Regions from separate parts of the Streptomyces telluris genome, predicted to be linked through region 2. Evidence: riboswitches for the same ligand, from Rfam matches in the RefSeq annotation. Region 2 holds a riboswitch; each other region holds the start of a gene.
What was found. A riboswitch is a leader RNA that binds a small molecule or an ion and turns the genes downstream of it on or off. The one in region 2 is predicted to bind cobalamin.

Region 1 (6,593 bases), on a different contig from region 2:
CGGGGCCCACGTGGGCCGCTTCGTGCGGGGTCGCCGGGCTCGCCGTGGGCGCCCTGGTGATCCTCGCCGGGCAGGCGCACCTCGTCCCGGCGGCGCGGGAGGAGACCGCGGAGGCGCCCGCCCGCGCCGTCTGAGCAGGGCCGGTGCCGCGGCAGGGCCCGGCCCTGCGGTCGAGCCGGACCCTGCCGGCCCCGGCCCCGGCGGGACCGGCCCCGCCGGGACCGGGCCGGCCCGGCGTCAGCTCTCGGCCGCGGCCTGTGTGCGGGCCGCCCAGCGCTGTTCGACCTTGCCGAAGCGCCAGTAGCCGAGCGCCACGGCCCACACCACCACGAACAGGCCGACGATGACGAAGCCCACGTTGTCGAGGTTCAGCCCGGCGATCCAGCCGGTCACCGCGTCGTCCAGCTCCAGCTTCTCGTGCAGGACGCCGACCAGTTCGATGGTGCCGATGAGGAAGGCGACGGCGATGGACAGGCCGGTGATCGTGAGGTTGTAGTAGACCTTGCGGACCGGGTTGGAGAACGCCCACTGGTAGGCGAAGTTCATGAACGTGCCGTCGAGCGTGTCGAACAGGCTCATGCCCGCGGCGAACAGCAGCGGCAGGCAGACGATCGCGTACCAGGGCAGGCCCGCGGCGGCACCGCTGCCCGCCATCACCATCAGCGTGACCTCGGTGGCCGTGTCGAAGCCCAGCCCGAAGAGGAAGCCCAGCGGGTACATCTGCCCCGGCCGGGTGATGGAGCGGGTGAAGCGGCCGAGGATGCGGTTCATGAAGCCGCGCGAGTCCAGGTGCTGCTCCAGCTCGGCCTCGTCGTAGCGGCCCTCGCGCATGGCGCGGAAGATGCGCAGGATGCCGGCGAGGGCGACGAGGTTGAGCGCGGCGATGAGGTAGAGGAAGCCGCCGGAGACCGTCGTGCCGACGACGCCGAGGGTCTGGTGGGCCGTGGACTCCTCGTCCATCAGCCGCCCGGCGAGCTGGGTGCCGCCGGCCACCAGGGCGGCCATCGCGACGACGACGCTGGAGTGGCCGAGCGCGAACCAGAAGCCGACGGAGACCGGGCGCTTGCCGTCCGCCATGAGCTTGCGGGTGGTGTTGTCGATGGCGGCGATGTGGTCGGCGTCGAAGGCGTGCCGCATGCCGAGGGTGTAGGCGGTGATGCCGAGCCCGACCCCGTAGACCTTCGAGCCGACGGTGTAGTGGTTGGGGACGACGAGCAGGTAGAGCACGCCGAACGCGACGACGTGCAGGGCGGCTATGACGGCCAGCAGACCGGCGGTCCGCACGGTGTCCTCGCGGCGCCAGCGGAAGGCGGGCGCGGGACCGGGGCCGGGAGAACCGGGGGAATCAGGGGAACCGGGAGAACCGGGAGAACCGGGGGAATCAGCAGGACGGGACATCTTGGGTTGAACGCTCCAGCACCTCGTGGACCATTTGCGAGATGCCGTGGCCGGTCTCCTGGCTTACGGGTCCGTTCGCGCCCGTCCCCGCCTTCCCGGCAGCCGGCTGCGGCCAGTGGCTCCGCGCGCCGTGGGGAGCGCGCGGAACGGGACGGTCACTCCCCGATCACAGTGGCGAGGGCCGCTCCGGACTGGGACCACGAGGGCCCGTCACCGGTCTTCCCGAACACCACGGCCGGGCCACCTTAGCGGTTGTGCACAGGTTCTGCAGTTGCAAAGATCTCGCAATCGAGGGCGGCGGATCGTGAACGGGGCGGGGCGCGGGCAGGGGCGCGGGCGCAACCGTTCCCCCGGACGGTGCCGGAACGGTGGACGGTTGCGACACGCCGGTGCTACCAGTGCATTGGACGGACAATCAGGTCAGCCGGACCCCGTCCGGCGCGAGAAAGGGCCGACCGCCATGGCAGAGACGGAACCATCGCCGGACGAGCGGGTCGGCTTCGTGCGCCGCATCGGACTGTTCCAGGCCACCGCCATCAACATGAGCCAGATGTGCGGCATCGGCCCCTTCGTCACCATCCCCCTCATGGTCGCGGCCTTCGGCGGCCCGCAGGCCGTCATCGGCTTCGTCGCGGGCGCGGTGCTGGCCCTGGCCGACGGGCTGATCTGGGCCGAGCTCGGCGCCTCGCTCCCCGGCGCGGGCGGCAGCTACGTCTATCTGCGCCAGGCCTTCCAGTACCGCACCGGGAAGCTGATGCCGTTCCTGTTCGTGTGGACGGCCATGCTCTTCATCCCGCTGGGCATGTCCACCGGGGTCATCGGCTTCGTGCAGTACCTGGGCTACCTGTGGCCGGACATGGGGCAGGCACAGGGCGACCTGACCGGACTGGCCGTCATCGCGCTGATCGTGCTGGTGCTGTGGCGGCGCGTCGAGAACATCGCGCGGATCACGGTCGTGCTGTGGTGCGTGATGATCGCCTCCGTCGTGCTGGTGATCCTCGCCGCCTTCACCCACTTCAGCCCCGGCCGGGCCTTCACCTACCCCGCGGACGCCTTCGAGCTGACGACCAACCACTTCTGGATCGGCTTCGCGGCGGGCCTGACCATCGGCATCTACGACTACCTCGGCTACAACACGGCCGCGTACATGGGCGCCGAGATCAAGAACCCCGGGCGCACCCTGCCGCGCGCCATCGTCTTCTCCATCCTCGGCATCATGGCCATCTACCTGCTCCTGCAGATCGGCACGCTCGGCGTCATCGACTGGAAGCAGATGCTCGACCCCACCTCGACGGCGTCCTCGTCCGTCGCCTCGGCGGTCCTGGAGGAGGCCTGGGGCAAGGGGCCCGCCCGGGTCGTCACCGTGCTCATCCTCGTCACGGCCGTCGCCTCGGTCCTCGCCGGGCTGCTCGGCGGCTCCCGCGTGCCCTACGACGCCGCCCGGGAGAAGGTCTTCTTCCGCCCCTTCGGACGCCTGCATCCCAGGCACCGCTTCCCGGCGCTGGGCCTGGCCGCCATGGGAGTCATCACGGGAGCAGGGTTCCTGATCGGCCGTCATACCGACCTGGCCACGCTGATCCAGCTGCTGACGTCCGTGATGGTGATCGTGCAGGCCCTCGCCCAGGTGCTGGCCGTGACCGTGCTGCGCCGCCGCCAGCCGGACCTGCCGCGCCCGTACCGCATGTGGCTCTACCCGCTGCCGAGCCTGGTTGCGCTGGTGGGATGGCTCGTCATCTACGGCTACGCGGACCGCAATTCGCCCGGCCGGCACCCCATCGAATGGTCCCTGGCCTGGGTCGGGGCGGGCTGCGTGGCCTTCGTGCTCTGGTCGCGCTACGAGAAGGTGTGGCCGTTCGGGCCGCGGGAGATCAGCGAGGAGTACCTGCACGGCGCCGACCCGGACGCCGACGCCGGGTCGGCACCCGGAACCACCCCCGATGTCGCCGCGGGTGCGGTCCCCGACGCCAGGTCGGGCGAGGCGCCGGACGCCGACCCGGACACCGGGGTGCCCGCCGAGCGGTGATACTTGCACCCATGCCTGTTTCTGCCTCCCCTCACTCGCCTCCCGCCCCGCACGCCTCCGCCGCCCGCCGCAGGCTGTACTGGCACCGCCTCTTCTTCGGGCTGTGGTACCGCCCGGTCGAGATCCTGGACGAGGCGCGGGACCGGAGCGTGTGGGGGGCGGCGGCGTTCCTGTGCCTGCTCTGCGGAGCGCTGGGGACGCTGGGCAAGGACTCGTTCTGGGAGGGCTGGCGCGTGGGCCCGGCCCTGGCCCTGGAGGCCATGGCGATAGCCGACGTCGTGCTCGTGCTGGCCAGCCTGCTGCTGGGCATCGCCACCCAGGCCATCGCCCGCCGGCTCGGCGGCAACGGCAAGTTCGGCCCCACGGTCACGCTGTTCGTGGTGGTGTTCTGGGCGACGGACCTGCCGCGCCTGGCCCTGGACGCGTGCCTGCCCGGGGAGTCCTTCCCCGTACGGGCGGCCGCCTGGATCACCTCGGCCTTCGGCTACGCCTTCGCCACCCTGCTGATCCGCGGTCAGCACCACCTGCCCACGCACAAGGCCGTGGCGGCGGTGAGCATACAGATGCTCGCGGCGGTCGCCCTGCTGAAGTTCCCTGCCACCACGGTCTGATCCACCGCGAGCCGGTCCGGCCGCTGCGACTGCCACGGTCCCTGCGCCTGCCCCGACCGCTGCGGCTGCTGTGGTCGCCGCGGCGGGCGCGCCGGAAGAACCGGGAGAACCGGCCTGAGGGTTCGAAGGCCCGCCCGGTGCGACGGGGGATGCACACCGGGCGGGCTCGATGACAGTTCTACCTCATCAAGGATGGGTTATGCACCAAAAACCTGTTCGGCTTTGCTGACTACCAGCGAACAGGGAGCGAAATCAGGCCACTCGCGCGGATCGAGGGCCGCCGGGCGACATTCTCCCGCGCCCCGTCGAGCGCGAGCCCGGGGAACCGCTCCAGCAGCGCTGCCAGCGCGATTTCCGTCTCCATCCTGGCCAGCGGGGCGCCGAGGCAGTAGTGGATCCCGTGGCCCAGTGCGAGATGACCGGAACGATCACGGTTCAGATCCAGCCGATCCGGCTCGGAAAAGTGATGAGGGTCACGATTGGCCGACGCCAGGGACAGCAGGACGGTCTCCCCGGCCGGCACGGTCACCCCACCGATGTCCACGTTCTCCAGCGGAAACCTGCGGATCGCGAGGGCCGCGGGCCCGTCCCACCGCATGAACTCCTCCACGGCCGTTCCGAGTCCGGCCGGATTCGCTCGCAAAGAGTCCATCAAGGCCGGGTGGTCCAGCAGCGCCAGGACGGAGTTGGCGATCAGATGGACGGTGTTCTCGTAGCCCGCGAAGAGGATCAGGAAGGCGAGCGAGGACAACTCGTCCTCGGAGAGCCGGTCGGCCCCGTCCGCCCCGTCCGCCCCGTCCCCCGCGTCGCCGTCGCGGACCGCGATGAGGTCGGACAGCAGGTCGTCGCCAGGGGTGGCGCGCTTGCTCGCGATGAGGTCGGTGAAGAAGCGCATCATGTTGCCGATGGCTTCCTTCATCAGGTGCGGCCGCGCCGGGTCCGGCGTGATCAGCGCGTCCGTCCAGGACCGGAAGTCCGGTCGCTGCTCCTGCGGTACGCCCAGCAGGTCGCAGATGACGGTGATGGGCAGCGGGCCCGCGTAGGAGGCCAGCAGGTCCGTACGGCCGTCGGCCTCGACGGCGTCCAGGAGTTCGCCGGCGACCTTGCGCACCGGTGCGCGGAGCTTTTCCACGCGGCCGGGGGTGAAGGCCTTGACCACGAGGCGGCGTATACGGGTGTGGTCCGGGGGATCCATGTTGAGCAGATTGGCGTCGAGCGCCGGAGGGAGGCTGAATCCGGCGTAGTTGCCCGGCGTGGCATTGCGCTTGTCCAGGGAAAGCCGCGGGTCGGCGAGCGCCCGGCGGACGTCGTCGTAGCGGGTCACCAGCCAGGCGGGCCGTCCGTCGGGGCCGGTGATGCGGTGGACCGGGCCGGCCTCGCGCAGCCTGGCGTAGGTGCCGTGCGGGTCGGTCATGAGCCCGGAGGCGGTGGAGTTCTGCATGGCGCCCGACTCTAGAAGATCAAACCGTCCGGTGCTGGAGGACGGCGGGGCAGGGGCGGGGGCGGATGCGGAGCCGGTGCACGGAGTCCTGTGCGTGGAACCCGCCACGTGGGCTCACCGGCGCCCGGGGCGAACCCCTCCGAAGGAGACGCGCACGGGCGGCGCCGGATCCGTCGTGGTGACGGACCCGGCGCCGGCCTGTGGCGCAGGCGGCCTTGACCCCCGTCCAGGGCCGCCTCGTCCATGGGCCGCACGCCGTCAGGAACGGCGTGCCGCGCTCATCTCCCGTAGTTCCTCGAGGACGGCGTCGACCATCGGATCGTGGTAGACGTCGGCGACGAGGGCCAGGTGTTCGTGTTCCTCCGCCGGGTCGGCGCTGACCGTCACGACGACGCTGTCGGCGTGCGGGGCGGGGACGTGCCCGGTGATCTGGTTCTGCAGGCCCCGGCGCAGGGCCGCGGCCTCCACGAGCGCGGCGAGTCGGCGCTCGTCGAGCGCGGCGCCGGTCGCCTTGCGCCGGGCGATGTCCAGGGTGGCGGGCTCGACGTGGCGGCGGATGCCGCGCTGGATGTCGCGGATCTCCGCCATCTGCCGGTTCGCCCGCCACTCCAGGTCCGCGAAGGGCCAGCGGCCCGTCAGGCGGTGGCCGGTGAGGGTGACCTCGGGGGCGTGGGCGGTGACGGCCTGCCAGAGCGGCTGCAGCCGGTGCAGCCGGCGCCAGGCGGAGACGCGGGGGCCGGCGGCGGGCAGCGAGAAGCCGAGGAGGACCAGCAGCGCGGCCACCGAGGCGCTCATCGGGGCGACGCCGTTCGACAGCCAGTAGACGTCGTGGCCCGCCCAGGTCAGCACGAAGCCGACGAGCTTGCACAGGCAGTAGAGCAGGCCGAGCCAGCAGCCCGCGGCGAGCGTGCGCAGCCCCTTGGCGAGCCAGCAGGGGCCGAGCTGGGTGGCGTAGCGCGGGCAGAGGGCGCCGAGCCCGGCCAGGCTCGTGCCGAAGATGGCCAGGTACAGCACCAGGAAGGCGACGACGCCGGGCGCGTGGGCGTAGGCGGTGCTGAAGTCGCGCGGGTGCTCGACGGAGTCGGGCCGGCCGACGGCGAAGCACACGATGGCGGTGGCC
Region 2 (6,593 bases):
CGGCGAGCGGCCGCGGGATCTCACGCACCATCAGGCGGTAGCCGCGGCCGGCGGACAGCGGCACGTGGCCTTCGCCGAGCCCGCCCTGGACGTCCTGCTCGACGTTCCCGCTCTCGTGGCCCTCGGTCAGCAGCGTGCGGTCGTGGGCCTGCAGGGCCAGGCAGATCCGCCGGGTGGCCCAGAAGGCCAGCACCGGACCCGCGACCACCGCGATGCGGAAGATCCAGGTCAGGGTGTTGACGGAGACCCGGAAGGAGAACGCGGCCACGTCGTTCCCGCCGGCGGCCAGCAGCACGGCGTAGAAGACGATGCCGGCCACCCCCAGGGCGGTCCGGGCCGCCTGGTTGCGGGGGCGGTCGCTCAGGTGGTGCTCGGTGCGGTCGCCCGCCACCCACTTCTCGATGAAGGGGTACAGGTAAAGGCCCGTGAACAGCACACCCGGCAGGATGACCGCGGGGATGAGCACGTTCCACATGAAGGTGTGCCCCCACAGCACGGTCTCCCACGGGGGCATGATGCGCAGGGCCCCCTCCAGGAACCCCACGTACCAGTCGGGCTGGGCGTCCGTCGCCACCTGGTCGGCGCGGTAGGGCCCGTAGGCCCACACGGGGTTGACCTGCGCGAGCGCGCCGAGCGCGGTCAGCAGGCCGAACAGCATCAGGAACAGCCCCGAGGACTTGGTGGCGAACTGCGGGAACATGGGCGTCCCGACCGCGTTGCGGTTGGTCCGGCCGCGCTCCGCCCAGTGGGTGTGCTTGAGGTAGACCACCAGGAGCAGGTGCACGGTGATCAGGGCGATGAGCACGCCGGGTACGAAGAGCACGTGCACGACGTACAGGCGGGGCATGATCACGTGCCCGGGGAACGGCCCGCGCCAGATGAACGAGCTCAGGTACGTGCCCACGACGGGGATCGACAGCACGATCGTGTGGGCCGTCCGCAGCCCGGTCCCGGACAGCAGGTCGTCGGGCAGCGAGTAGCCGGCGAACCCTTCGAGGAGCGCGAGGACGAACAGCGTCAGCCCCACGATCCAGTTGACCTCCCGGGGCCTGCGGAAGGCCCCCGTGAAGAACACGCGCAGCATGTGCACGGCGATCGCGGCCACGAAGATCAGCGCCGCCCAGTGGTGCACCTGCCGCATCAGCAGCCCGCCGCGCACCTCGAAGCTCAGGTCGAGCGTCGAGAGGTAGGCCTGCGACATCCGCAGGCCCCGCAGCGGCTCGTAGGGCCCGGCGTACACGCTCTGCGTCATGCCCGGGTCGAAGAAGAGCGTGAGGTAGGAGCCGGTGAGCACCAGGACGACGAAGCTGTAGAGGGCGAGCTCCCCCAGCAGGTACGACCAGTGGTCGGGGAACGCCTTGCGCAGCAGGGCCTTGGCCGCCTCGGCGGCCGGCAGCCGCCGGTCCAGCGCCATGAAGCCGGTCAGCGCCGCCTCCCGGACCTTCTCTTTCACCCGTCACGCTCCCTGTCGCCTCCGGCACCCGCTTCCGCGCGCGGGACCGCGGCTGATGGGTAACCGGCGCGCCCGGAGCTCAACCGCATGATCGCCGGGTGTCACCCGGAGCGCGCGGGGAAGGGACGGAGCGGCGGGGGCTCACTAAGCGGCGCTCTGCCGCGCCAGCGCCTTCTCGCGCCCGGCGTCGAGGACGGCCAGCACCCCGAACGTGAGGAGCGCCGCCGCGGTCGCCACGACGTAGCACCAGGGCGAGGGGAGGTAGTTCGCCGCGCGCAGGACCGTGCCTTCGTCGTCGCTGACGAGCCGGTAGACGATCGACAGCGGGCCCTCCCAGACACCCACGACGAGCGCCGCGATGGACAGGACCCTGTACCAGGCCTCGTGCATTCCGCCTCCTCAGGCCGGAGTTCTGTTTCGTTGATACGACTGTATCAACGAAAAGGGGCGGTAATGTCGGGTTTCGTCACGCATTTTAGTGAGGGATAAGCTGCCTTCGTGCGTGACGAAATTCAGGGTCGGTGCCGCGTCTGCGCCGGGCCGCTCGCCGTGGCGGTCCGGGGCCGCCCGCCCGTCTACTGCTCGCGGAGCTGCCAGGCCAGGGCGTACCGGCAGCGGGCCGGCGCGCGCGGCGGCCGCGAGGCGGGGGCGACCGCGGCCGGGGGGCCCGTCGCCGGCGGCGCGGGGGAGAGACGGCGTCAGATCGCCGGGGCCGTCTGGAGGATCGCGGCCGAGCGGGGCCTGGAGGCGGCCAGCATGCGCGAGGTCGCGGCCGAGGCCGGGGTCTCGCTGCGCGTCGTCCAGTACCACTTCGGGAGCAAGCACGGCCTCCTCGTCTCGGCGCTGCACCTGCTGCACGAGGAGAACGACCGGCGGGCCCGGGAGCGCATGGCCGCGCTGCCCGGCCCCGCGGACCCGCGGGCGGTGCTGGGCGCCGTCCTGAACGAGTTCCTGCCCCTGGACGAGCAGCGCCGCAGCGCTCTGCGCGTCTTCGTCGCGTACTACGTGCGCAGCCTGACCGATCCGGCGCTGGCCGCAGTCTTCCTGCACGCCTCCCAGCCCGTCGAGCAGCTGGTCGCCGGCCTGATCGCGCGGGCGGGGGCGGCGCCCGGCACCGACCCGGGGCGGGAGGCGGACCTGCTGGTGTCAGGGGTGACGGGGCTGGGCATGGACGTGCTCCACGGCCGGCGCACCCTCGCCGACGTCCGGGCGACGCTGGACTACCACCTCGACCGGATCCTGCCCGCGCACCGACCGCACGGCGGGAGAGGGCGGGCGCCGGGCCGTCCGGCGCCGCCCCCTTCCGTCACCTGACCGCCGGACCGTCAGGAGGCCTGGCCGGGGATCTCCGCGCGGACCGTGCGGGCCGCTGTGACCAGGTTTTCCAGGGAGGCCCGGACCTCGGTCCAGCCGCGGGTCTTCAGGCCGCAGTCGGGGTTGACCCACAGGCGCTCGCCGGGGATCGCCTCCAGGCCCTTGCGCAGCAGTGCCGCCGCCTCGTCCGCCCCCGGGATGCGCGGGGAGTGGATGTCGTAGACGCCGGGGCCGACCTCGCGCGGGTAGCCGGCGACGGCCAGCTCCGCGGCGACCTGCATGTGCGAGCGGGCGGCCTCCAGGCTGATGACGTCGGCGTCGAGGTCGTCGATGGCCTGGAGGACGTCGCCGAACTCCGCGTAGCACATGTGCGTGTGGATCTGGGTGTCCGGCCGGACGCCGCTGGTGGACAGGCGGAAGGACTCGGTCGCCCACGCGAGGTACCCGGCGTGGTCGGCGGCGCGCAGCGGCAGCGTCTCGCGCAGGGCGGGCTCGTCCACCTGGATGACCGACGTCCCGGCGGCCTCCAGGTCGTTCACCTCGTCGCGCAGGGCGAGGGCCACCTGGCGGGCGGTCTCGCCGAGCAGCTGGTCGTCGCGGACGAACGACCAGGCGAGCATGGTGACCGGGCCGGTCAGCATGCCCTTGACCGGGCGGCCCGCCACCGACTGGGCGAAGCGGGTCCAGCGCACGGTCATCGGCTCGGGGCGGGAGATGTCGCCGGCGAGGATCGGCGGGCGGACGTAGCGCGTGCCGTACGACTGCACCCAGCCGTGCTGCGTGGCCAGATAGCCCGTCAGCTGTTCGGCGAAGTACTGCACCATGTCGTTGCGCTCGGGCTCGCCGTGCACCAGGACGTCGATGCCGGCCTTCTCCTGGAAGGAGATGACCTCGCGGATCTCGGCCTCGATGCGCCGCTCGTAGGCGGCCTCGTCGATCCGTCCGGCGCGCAGGTCGGCGCGGGCGGTGCGCAGCTCCGTGGTCTGCGGGAAGGAGCCGATGGTGGTGGTCGGCAGCAGCGGCAGCCCGAGGTGGGCGCGCTGTGCGGCCGCCCGCTGGGCGTACGGCTGCGAGCGGCGCCCGTCGGTGGCGGTGACGGCCGCGGCGCGGGCGCGCACGGCCGGGTCGCGGGTGATGGCGGAGCCGGCGCGGGAGGCCAGGTCGGCGCGGTTGGCGGCCAGTTCGGCCGCGATGGTGTCGGTGCCCTGCGCCAGGCCGCGGGCCAGGGTGACGACCTCGGCGGTCTTCTGGCGGGCGAAGGCGAGCCAGCGGACGATCTGCGGGTCGATGTCCCGCTCGGCCGCCGCGTCCAGCGGGACGTGCAGCAGGGAGCAGGAGGAGGAGACGTCGACGCGGCCGGCGAGGCCGAGGAGGGTGCCGAGGGTGGACAGGGACTTCTCGAAGTCGTTGATCCACACGTTGCGGCCGTTGACGACGCCGGCCAGGAGGCGCTTGCCGGGCAGTCCGCCGACGGCCGCGAGGTCGTCGAGGTTGGCGGCGGCGGGCCCGGTGAAGTCCAGGGCGAGGCCCTCGACGGGGGTCTTGGCGAGGACGGGCAGGGCCTCGCCGAGCCGGTCGAAGTAGGAGGCGACGAGCAGCTGGGGCCGGTCGGTGAGGCCGCCCAGGTCGCGGTAGGCGCGGCCGGTGGCGTTCAGCTCGGCGGGGGTGCGGTCCTGGACCAGGGCGGGCTCGTCGAGCTGCACCCAGGCCGCCCCGGCGGCCCGCAGGTCGGCGAGCACCTCGGCGTACACCGGCAGCAGCCGGTCGAGGAGGGTGAGCGGTTCGAAGTCGGCGGCGACGCCGGGGGCGGCCTTGGCCAGGAGCAGGTAGGTGATGGGGCCGACGAGGACCGGACGGGGGGTCAGGCCGAGCGCGAGGGCTTCCTTCAGCTCGGCGACCTGCTTGGTGGAGTCCGGGGTGAAGACCGTGTCGGGGCCGAGCTCGGGGACCAGGTAGTGGTAGTTGGTGTCGAACCACTTGGTCATCTCCAGCGGCGCCACGTCCTGGGTGCCGCGGGCCATGGCGAAGTAGCCGTCGAGGGAGTCGGCTTCGACGGCCGCGCGGTGCCGCGCGGGGATCGCGCCGACCATGACGCTGGTGTCCAGGACGTGGTCGTAGAGCGAGAAGTCGCCGGTGGGCACCTCGTGGACGCCGGCGTCGGCCAGCTGCTGCCAGTTGGTGCGGCGCAGTGCGGCGGCGGTGTCCCGGAGGCTGCCGGCGGTGACGCGGCCCTTCCAGTACCCCTCGATCGCCTTCTTCAGTTCACGGTTGCGGCCCTGACGGGGGTAGCCGTACACGGTGGCCTGGGCTGCCGCGGCTGCGGACTTGCTGGTCACGGAACTCTCCTTCGCGAGCGTGCGTGCGTCCATGACCCCGGGGGACGGGCGGAAGGCGCGAAGGAACGACGGAACCGGGCGGGTTGCTGCCGGATGCGGTCGCGTGTGCGCCGCCGTCCGTGCCCGCCTGATGTATGCGCCGACCCGCCCTCGAGGTCACCGGGATCTCCGTGCGCTCGGCAGCGCACGGGCAGTCGGCAGGTCTTCGGACTCGCGGGCACGCCACATGGCACCTACTGGCCGTCGCTTCCCGGATCCGTATGGATCCAGTGCGTATGACGGCGGTCGTTCCCGCTCACCGCTGCGGGGCAGTCCCGGATTCCCACCGGGTTCCCTCTTACGACGCGCCTGCCTGGCGAGCAGGGCGAACCAGCTGCACCGCCACCATATGGTGCCGGACGGGCCCACGGACAGACCTGTTCGGATACCGGACTGTGGTGTGGGACACGCGACGCGCGAACGGGCGTCCCTCAGGAGCCTGTTCGCGTGGCCAGGCGCAGGCGCAGCTCCATCTCGTGCTCGCCGGAGACGTGCCCCCGGTGCTCGACGGCGAAGGCCCGTTCGAGCTCCTCCTTGACCTGGCGGACGGGGTCCGCCGCGCCGAAGAGGTCGGCGGTCACCGCGCCCGACAGGGGCGTCCCCTCCGGCTGCACCGCGTCGGCGCCGGTGCGCGTGCGGGTGTCGACGCTCATGCACCAGATCATGGGGCCGGCGCCGGGGGTGCCTGGCCCGGTCTCGCCGCGCGGCGGCCCGGCCTCGGGGAAGACGGCCTCGAGGACGCCGAAGACGGCGCCCGCGTCCTGGTGGCCGCAGTCCGTCAGATGCACGCTGACGTGGTCCGCACTCTCCCGGGCATCCGTCACTGCTCCTCCTTCGCCGTCCTGGCCGTGTCCGGGCCCCGCCGCCGAGCGGGGGAGGCCCTGCTCCGACCGTACGGCGCGCCCGGGGGCTCTGGCGCGGGCTGTGCGACCATCCGGGCCAGGTACCCGGCTCCCGCACGAAGATGCAGCGTCCGATTCAACGGCCTCACCCGAACGGTGGAATGCGCCGAAAGTAATTGACTGATTACGCTTAGTGCATGAACCTGTGGAGTCCTGAGCCGCTGCCGTGGAGGCCCGCCCTGCGGGCCTCCGTCGCCGTGCTGGTCTCCGTCCTCCTGCTGTTCTCCGGAGGGAGCGGCACGGTCTACGCCCTGGGCCCCGGCCCGGAGGAGAGCTCCGTCTCCGTGGAGTTCGCCGCCACCGACGACTGCGTCGCGGACACCCGTTCGCCCCGCTCCTCGGTCTCGCCCTCCCGGCGCTCCTGCCTCCCGCCCTTCCGGGCGTCCGTCCTGCCGGCCACCCCGGCCCGCCCGCTGTCGGCCCCGGCCGGCCCCGAGGGCCCCGCGGCGTCCGCCGGCCCCGCGCGCAACGACGTCCTGCGCTGCTGAGAAGGCCCGCGCCCGCCCCCGGCCGTCCGGAGCGGGCGCGCGTGCGGAACTCCCTTCACTA
Region 3 (6,593 bases), on a different contig from region 2:
CGACGGTGTCGTCGGGACCGTGGGCGAGGAGCACGGGCAGGGTCAGCCGGGCCGGGTCCCGGACCCGGGCGAGCCCGTCGGGGGCCATTCCGGTCCGGCCACGGGCGGCGTGCAGGGCGAGCGGGAGCAGCGGGGCGGGCACGCCGCGGGCGGCGGCCAGGGAGTGCAGGGCGGCCGGCCAGTCGAGCACCGGCGAATCCATGACCAGGCCACTGATGTGCGGGCGCAGGGCGGGGTCGCCTGCGGCGAGCAGCGCCATGGTGGCGCCGGTGGACCAGCCGTGGAGGACGATGCGGCGGGCACCCTGGGCCAGGGCATAGCGGACAGCAGCGGCGAGATCATGCCATTCGGCCAGCCCGAAACGGCTGATTCCGTCCGGTGGCCCGGGGGCTCCGGAATCGCCCCGGTAGGCCAGGTCGAGGACCGGCAACCGGAGGCGGTGCAGGAGCGGCATGACGACCATCGGATGCTCCCGGGTGGCGCCCAGGCCGTGCACGGTGATCACCCAGGTCTCGCGGGCGGCGGGCAGGAACCAGGCGGGCAGCGGCCCGAGCTCGCCGGGGACCATGACGTCGGCGTGGTCCAGGCCGAGGGCGTCGCGGGGGTTCCCGGCGTGCAGCTGCGGCGTCATCCACACCCGGTCGCCCGGCTCGGGCACGCCGCGCGTGACGCCCTCCAGGCGGCGCACCACGGCGTCGGCGGCGTGCGGCGCGTCGTGGACGACGGCGCCGACGACGGCGTGCAGGCCGCTTCCGGTCAGCCCGTAGGTGCCCGGGCGCAGCGAGGCCCGGTCGCGGGTGAGGGTGATCAGGTCGCCGTCGACGGCGTGGACGGCGAGCCGCGGCTGGTCGGGCGGCGGGCCGCCCGGGGAAGCCCGGAGAGCGGCGTCGGAGGCGTACCGTCCGGCCGCCAGGGCGGCCGCACCGGCACCGAAAGCCGTGACGGCGGCCACGGCCGCCGTGGTCCGTATGCCCATGCTCTCCAGTGTGGGCGGCGGGGGCGGCGGCGGCCAGTGGGGGTTGCCTGCCGGCGGCGCCCGATCTTGTTGCCACCGCCACGGCGCGCAACCGGGACGCGCCGTCCCGGCGGTGCCGGACTCGCCGTCGGCTCGGCACCGCCGGATTCCGCCGCTGTGGCTGCTCGCCGCGCGGCGGAGTTTTGCCGTGTGGCGTAGGTCACGGCCGGGCGGCCTGCGGCCTTCCGTAGTCGCGGAGCTTCTCCATGGCCTCGGTTGCCTGGGCGGGAGTGAGGAGCGTGGGGGTGCGGCCGGGGAGGGAGGAGGCGGTGAGCCAGACCCGGCACATCCACTCCAGCTGGGCGGTGCGGTCGTACGCCTGGTCCAGGCTCGCGCCGTAGGTGAGGGTTCCGTGGTTGCGCAGGAGGCAGCCGGTGCGGCCGGCGAGGGCCTCCAGGGCGTGCGCGGCCAGCTCGTCGCTGCCGTACAGGGCGTAGGGGGCGACGCGGACCGGGCCGCCGAGCGCGCCGGCCATGTAGTGGATCAGCGGCAGCTCCTCGACGAGGGTGGAGACGGCCGTGGCGTGCACGGCGTGGGTGTGCACGATCGCGGCGGCGCCGGTGGCGCGGTAGACGGCGAGGTGCAGGGGGAGCTCGCTGGTGGGGGCCAGGTCGCCCAGGAGCGGACGCCCCTCCAGGTCGACGGCGACCAGGTCGCGCGGGGTCAGCCGGTCGTACGGGATGCCGCTCGGGGTGACGACGACGGCGTCCCCCACGCGCGCGGAGACGTTGCCCGAGGTGCCCACCACGAGGCCGTCGGCCGTGGTGCGCCGGGCCGTGGCCACGACGCCGTCCCACGCCCGGCGGATCTGTTCGCTCTCTCTCATTCGTCCCTCCGTCCGTCCTTGCTTCCGCCCCGCCATCCGTGCTCCGCCTCCGGTTCGCGTCATTGATCAGTCCGGCCCAGTTCACCTTCCGTTCACCAAGGGTCTTTACGGTCCACGCTGTACTGACCATCGAGCTGATTGCCTGGGTGAATGGAACACATCACGCTTCTCATCGGGATCGTGATCGTCACGGCCTTGGTGTTCGACTTTACGAACGGCTTCCACGACACGGCCAACGCCATGGCCACCACCATCTCCACCGGGGCGCTCAAGCCCAAGACCGCGGTGGCGATGTCGGCGGTCCTGAACCTCGTCGGGGCATTCCTGTCCGTCGAGGTGGCCAAGACCATCTCCGGGGGAATCATCGATGAGACCGCCGGCATCAGACCCGAAGTGATCTTCGCCGGTCTGGTGGGCGCCATCGTCTGGAACCTGCTGACCTGGCTCGCCGGGCTCCCCTCCAGCTCCTCCCACGCCCTCTTCGGCGGTCTGATCGGTGCGACGGTCGTCGCCGTCGGCTTCGACGCGGTCAACACCGACAAGGTCGTCATGAAGGTCCTGATCCCGGCCGTCGCCGCGCCGCTCGTGGCCGGCATCGCCGCCTGGTGCGCGACCCGGCTCACCTACCGGCTCACCAAGGGCCGCGACGAGCGCGAGACCGCCAAGGGCTACCGCGCCGGCCAGATCGCCTCGGCCGCCCTGGTCTCCCTCGCCCACGGCACCAACGACGCCCAGAAGACCATGGGCGTGATCACCCTCGCCCTCGTCGCCGGCGGCGTCGTCGCCCCGCACGCCGACCCGCCCATGTGGGTCATCGTCTCCGCGGGCCTGGCCATCGCGCTCGGCACGTACCTGGGCGGCTGGCGCATCATCCAGACCCTCGGCAAGGGCCTCACCGACATCAAGCCCGCGCAGGGCTTCGCCGCGCAGACCGGCGCCGCGACCGTGATCCTCGCCTCCTCGCACATCGGCTTCGCCCTCTCCACCACGCAGGTCTGCTCCGGCTCGATCATGGGCGCCGGTCTCGGCCGCAAGGGCGGCGTCGTGCGCTGGTCGACCGCCGGCCGCATGATCATGGCCTGGGGCCTGACCCTGCCGGCCGCGGGCCTGGTCGCCGGTGGCGCCGCCCTCCTCGCCGACCAGGGCGACTGGGGCGTCGCGGCGGTCGCCGTCCTCGGCCTGGCCGTCTCCGGCGCGATCTGGCTGGCCTCGCGCCGCAAGCCCGTCACCCACGAGGACCTGGATTCGCGCGAGGCCGGCACCGACGCCGAGCCGGCGGGTGTCGTCACCGCGGCCCTGCAGGCCGTCGCCCCGCCGCCGGCCGGCCCCCTGGCCGCCGCGGTCTCCCCCTCCCCCGAGGCCGGGCGGGCTCCTGCCGCCGCCACGGCGAGCTAAGGCTTAAGGAAGAAACAGCATGCACATCGACTGGGCAGCCCTCGGCCAGGTCTTCGGCGTCAGCCTCGTGGTGACGGTCGGCCTGGTGGGCATCTTCACCCTCGGCATCGTCGGCACGTCGCCCCGCGCGGCCGGTTCGGCGGACTCGGCGGCGGGTTCGGCGGACTCGGCGGCGGGCGCGGGGGCGCTCGCGCGGCGCTCCGGTGCGTACGCGTGCTTCGCACTGTGCGCGGCGGCCGTGGGGTACGGCATCTACCTGATCGTGGTGTAGCCCCGCGATCCGCCTCGTCCGGCCGGGATCCCCACGGGGGTCCCGGCCGCTGCGTTTCCCGCCGGGGGTCGCAGGAAGCCTCCGGGTGCGGGCGGCACGGCACCGCCGGGCAGGCGCGTCACGGTTGCGCGCCGCGGCGGCTGCAGAAGGTTCCGCTCGGCCCGGGCGGCGAAGGCCGGGGCCCTCGCTCCCTCCGCACGCGAAGATCCGCCGCCACGGTGGGCGACCGGCACGGCGGAGTCCGGCGGTGCCGTGCTCTCCAGGCTGCCCGGCGCAGCCGGGACGGCGGGTCCGGCCAGGTCAGAGGTGAGTTGACGGCGCCCGCGGCGCATGGTGGACTTCCGGAGCCAAACGGCGACAGCAGAGGAAGCCGGTGTGAATCCGGCGCGGTCCCGCCACTGTCACCGGGGAGCGTCTCCCCCACGCGATGCCACGGCGGCGAGCCGGAAGGCCGGGGCGGCGCGGATCCGGGAGCCAGGAGACTCTGGTCGCCGGCCACGTCGAGCCAGGGCGCGGACCCTGAGTGAGGACACATCGTCATGCCCGGCGCCCGCCACCGAACGCCCCGCACACTTCTCTCCCCCCGCCGAGGCGTGACGGCGGTCTGATCCGATGCGTGCCGATCCGATCGGTTTCGCGTGCGGCGCCGCCCTCGGCTTCCTCGGTGACCGCGTCCTGGGCGACCCCCGCCGCGGCCACCCCGTGGCCGCGTTCGGCCGCGCCGCCCAGGCCGTCGAGCGGCGCCTGTGGCGCGACCACCGCGGCCACGGCGCCGCGCACGCCCTGCTGTGCGCGGGCGGCGCCGCCGCCGGTGCCGCGCTGCTGTCGCGCGCCGCGCGCGCTTCCCGCCCCGCCGGCATCGCCCTGACCGCCGCCGCCACCTGGGCCGTGCTCGGGGGCACCTCCCTGGGCCGCGAGGCCCGTGCCATCGGCGGCGCGCTCGCCGCCGGCGACGTGGACGTCGCCCGCGAGCGCCTGCCGCACCTGTGCGGGCGCGACCCGCAGGCCCTGGACGGGCAGCAGATCGCGCGCGCCGTCGTGGAGTCCGTGGCCGAGAACACCTCCGACGCCGTCGTCGGCGCGCTGGTGTGGGGCGCCGTCGGGGGCGTGCCGGGGCTGGTGGCCTTCCGGGCGGTGAACACCCTCGACGCGATGGTGGGCCACAAGTCCCCCCGCTACCGCCGTTTCGGCTGGGCCTCGGCCCGTCTCGACGACGTCGCCGGCTGGCCCGGCGCCCGCCTGACCGCGGCCCTCGCCGTCCTCGCGGGCCCGGATCCGCGCGGCGCCTGGCGGGTGGCCCGGCGGGACGCGTCCCGCCACCCCAGCCCCAACGCGGGCCCCGTGGAGGCCGCGTTCGCCGGCGCCCTCGGCGTGCGGCTCGGCGGCACCCTCGCGTACGCGGGCCGCGTCGAGCACCGGCCCGTGCTGGGGGCGGAGAACCGCCCGGTGGCGACGGACGACATCGAGCGCGCGGTACGCCTCTCGCGCCGGGTGTCCCTGCTGGCCCTGGGAACGGCCGTGGTGGGCAGGCTCTCTGTCGGAAGCTTCGCACGGTACGCACGGAGGAGGAGCCGGTGACGGCTGACAGGAGCGGGTCCGCGGGCCCGCTGGGCGGGGGCCTGCTGGTGGCCGGCACCACCTCGGACGCGGGCAAGAGCGTGGTGACGGCCGGCATCTGCCGCTGGCTGTCCCGCAAGGGCGTCAAGGTCGCGCCGTTCAAGGCGCAGAACATGTCGCTCAACTCGTTCGTGACGCGCGAGGGCGCGGAGATTGGCCGGGCCCAGGCCATGCAGGCGGCCGCGGCCCGCGTGGAGCCGAGCGCCCTCATGAACCCCGTGCTGCTCAAGCCGGGCGGCGACCGCAGCAGCCAGGTCGTGCTGATGGGCAAGCCGGTGGGCGAGCTCAGTGCGCGCGGCTATCACGCGGGCCGCCAGGAGCAGCTGTTCGGAACGGTGACGGAGTGCCTGGAGGAGCTGCGGCGCACGCACGACGCGGTGATCTGCGAGGGCGCGGGAAGCCCTGCCGAGATCAACCTGCGGCGCAGCGACATCGTGAACATGGGCATCGCCCGGGCGGCCCGGCTGCCCGTGGTCGTGGTCGGCGACATCGACCGCGGTGGCGTCTTCGCGTCGTTCTTCGGCACGACGGCCCTGCTCTCGCCCGAGGACCAGGAGCTGATAGCGGGTTACGTCGTCAACAAGTTCCGGGGCGACGTGACGCTGCTGGAGCCCGGCCTGGACATGCTGTACGAGCTGACGGGCCGGCGGACGTTCGGCGTCCTGCCGTTCGCGCACGGCCTCGGCATAGACGAGGAGGACGGCCTGCGCGTCTCGCTGCGCGGCGCCGTGCGGGAGTCGGTGGTGGCCCCGCCGCACGGGGCGGACGTGCTGCGGGTCGCGGTGTGCGCGGTGCCGCTGATGTCCAACTTCACGGACGTGGACGCGCTGGCGGCCGAGCCGGGCGTGGTCGTCCGCTTCGTGGACCGCCCCGAGGAGCTCGCCGACGCGGACCTGGTCGTGGTGCCGGGCACCCGCGGCACCGTGCGGGCCCTGACCTGGCTGCGGGAGCGCGGCCTCGCGGACGCGCTGGCGCGGCGCGCCGCCGAGGGCCGCCCCGTCCTGGGCATCTGCGGCGGCTTCCAGGTGCTGGGCGAGCGCATCGAGGACGAGGTGGAGTCCCGGGCGGGCGTGGTGGAGGGCCTGGGCCTGCTTCCGGTGCGCATCCGCTTCGCCGCGGAGAAGACCCTGGCGCGGCCGGTGGGCACGGCCCTGGGCGAGCCCGTCGAGGGCTACGAGATCCACCACGGCGTGGCCGACGTCCGCGGCGGGGACGAGGCGTTCCTTGACGGCTGCCGGGTGGGCGCCGTGTGGGGCACGCACTGGCACGGTTCACTGGAGAGCGACGGCTTCCGGCGGGCCTTCCTGCGGCGCGTCGCGGAGGCGGCGGGCCGGGCGTTCGTCCCGGCACCAGACACGAGCTTCGCGGCGCTGCGGGAGGAACAGCTGGACCGGCTGGGCGATCTGATCGAGGAACACGCGGACACGGACGCGCTGCTGCGGCTGATCGAGGACGGGGTCCCTCCGGGG

Region 1: linked by a shared signal. The riboswitch ahead of nicT (Nickel transporter NicT) and the one ahead of metE (5-methyltetrahydropteroyltriglutamate--homocysteine S-methyltransferase) in region 2 are both predicted to bind cobalamin.
Region 3: linked by a shared signal. The riboswitch ahead of NQU55_RS17045 (cobalamin biosynthesis protein) and the one ahead of metE (5-methyltetrahydropteroyltriglutamate--homocysteine S-methyltransferase) in region 2 are both predicted to bind cobalamin.

Annotation. Positions count from the first base shown of each region.
Region 1 is NZ_JANIID010000004.1:261,224-267,816, reverse strand. It holds gene NQU55_RS07295 (MFS transporter) at 1-134, shown strand, start outside; gene nicT (Nickel transporter NicT) at 238-1,398, opposite strand; cobalamin riboswitch at 1,430-1,647, opposite strand; gene NQU55_RS07285 (APC family permease) at 1,859-3,421, shown strand; gene NQU55_RS07280 (hypothetical protein) at 3,433-4,032, shown strand; gene NQU55_RS07275 (cytochrome P450 family protein) at 4,262-5,473, opposite strand; gene NQU55_RS07270 (MAB_1171c family putative transporter) at 5,732-6,593, opposite strand, start outside.
Region 2 is NZ_JANIID010000001.1:455,088-461,680, forward strand. It holds gene qcrB (cytochrome bc1 complex cytochrome b subunit) at 1-1,414, opposite strand, end outside; gene NQU55_RS01845 (hypothetical protein) at 1,598-1,843, opposite strand; gene NQU55_RS36725 (TetR/AcrR family transcriptional regulator) at 1,952-2,767, shown strand; gene metE (5-methyltetrahydropteroyltriglutamate--homocysteine S-methyltransferase) at 2,779-5,103, opposite strand; cobalamin riboswitch at 5,283-5,492, opposite strand; gene NQU55_RS01860 (hypothetical protein) at 5,574-5,966, opposite strand; gene NQU55_RS01865 (hypothetical protein) at 6,182-6,532, shown strand.
Region 3 is NZ_JANIID010000014.1:55,075-61,667, forward strand. It holds gene NQU55_RS17025 (alpha/beta hydrolase) at 1-976, opposite strand, end outside; gene NQU55_RS17030 (class II aldolase/adducin family protein) at 1,176-1,841, opposite strand; gene NQU55_RS17035 (inorganic phosphate transporter) at 1,992-3,236, shown strand; gene NQU55_RS17040 (hypothetical protein) at 3,256-3,507, shown strand; cobalamin riboswitch at 3,872-3,991, shown strand; gene NQU55_RS17045 (cobalamin biosynthesis protein) at 4,120-5,085, shown strand; gene NQU55_RS17050 (cobyric acid synthase) at 5,115-6,593, shown strand, end outside.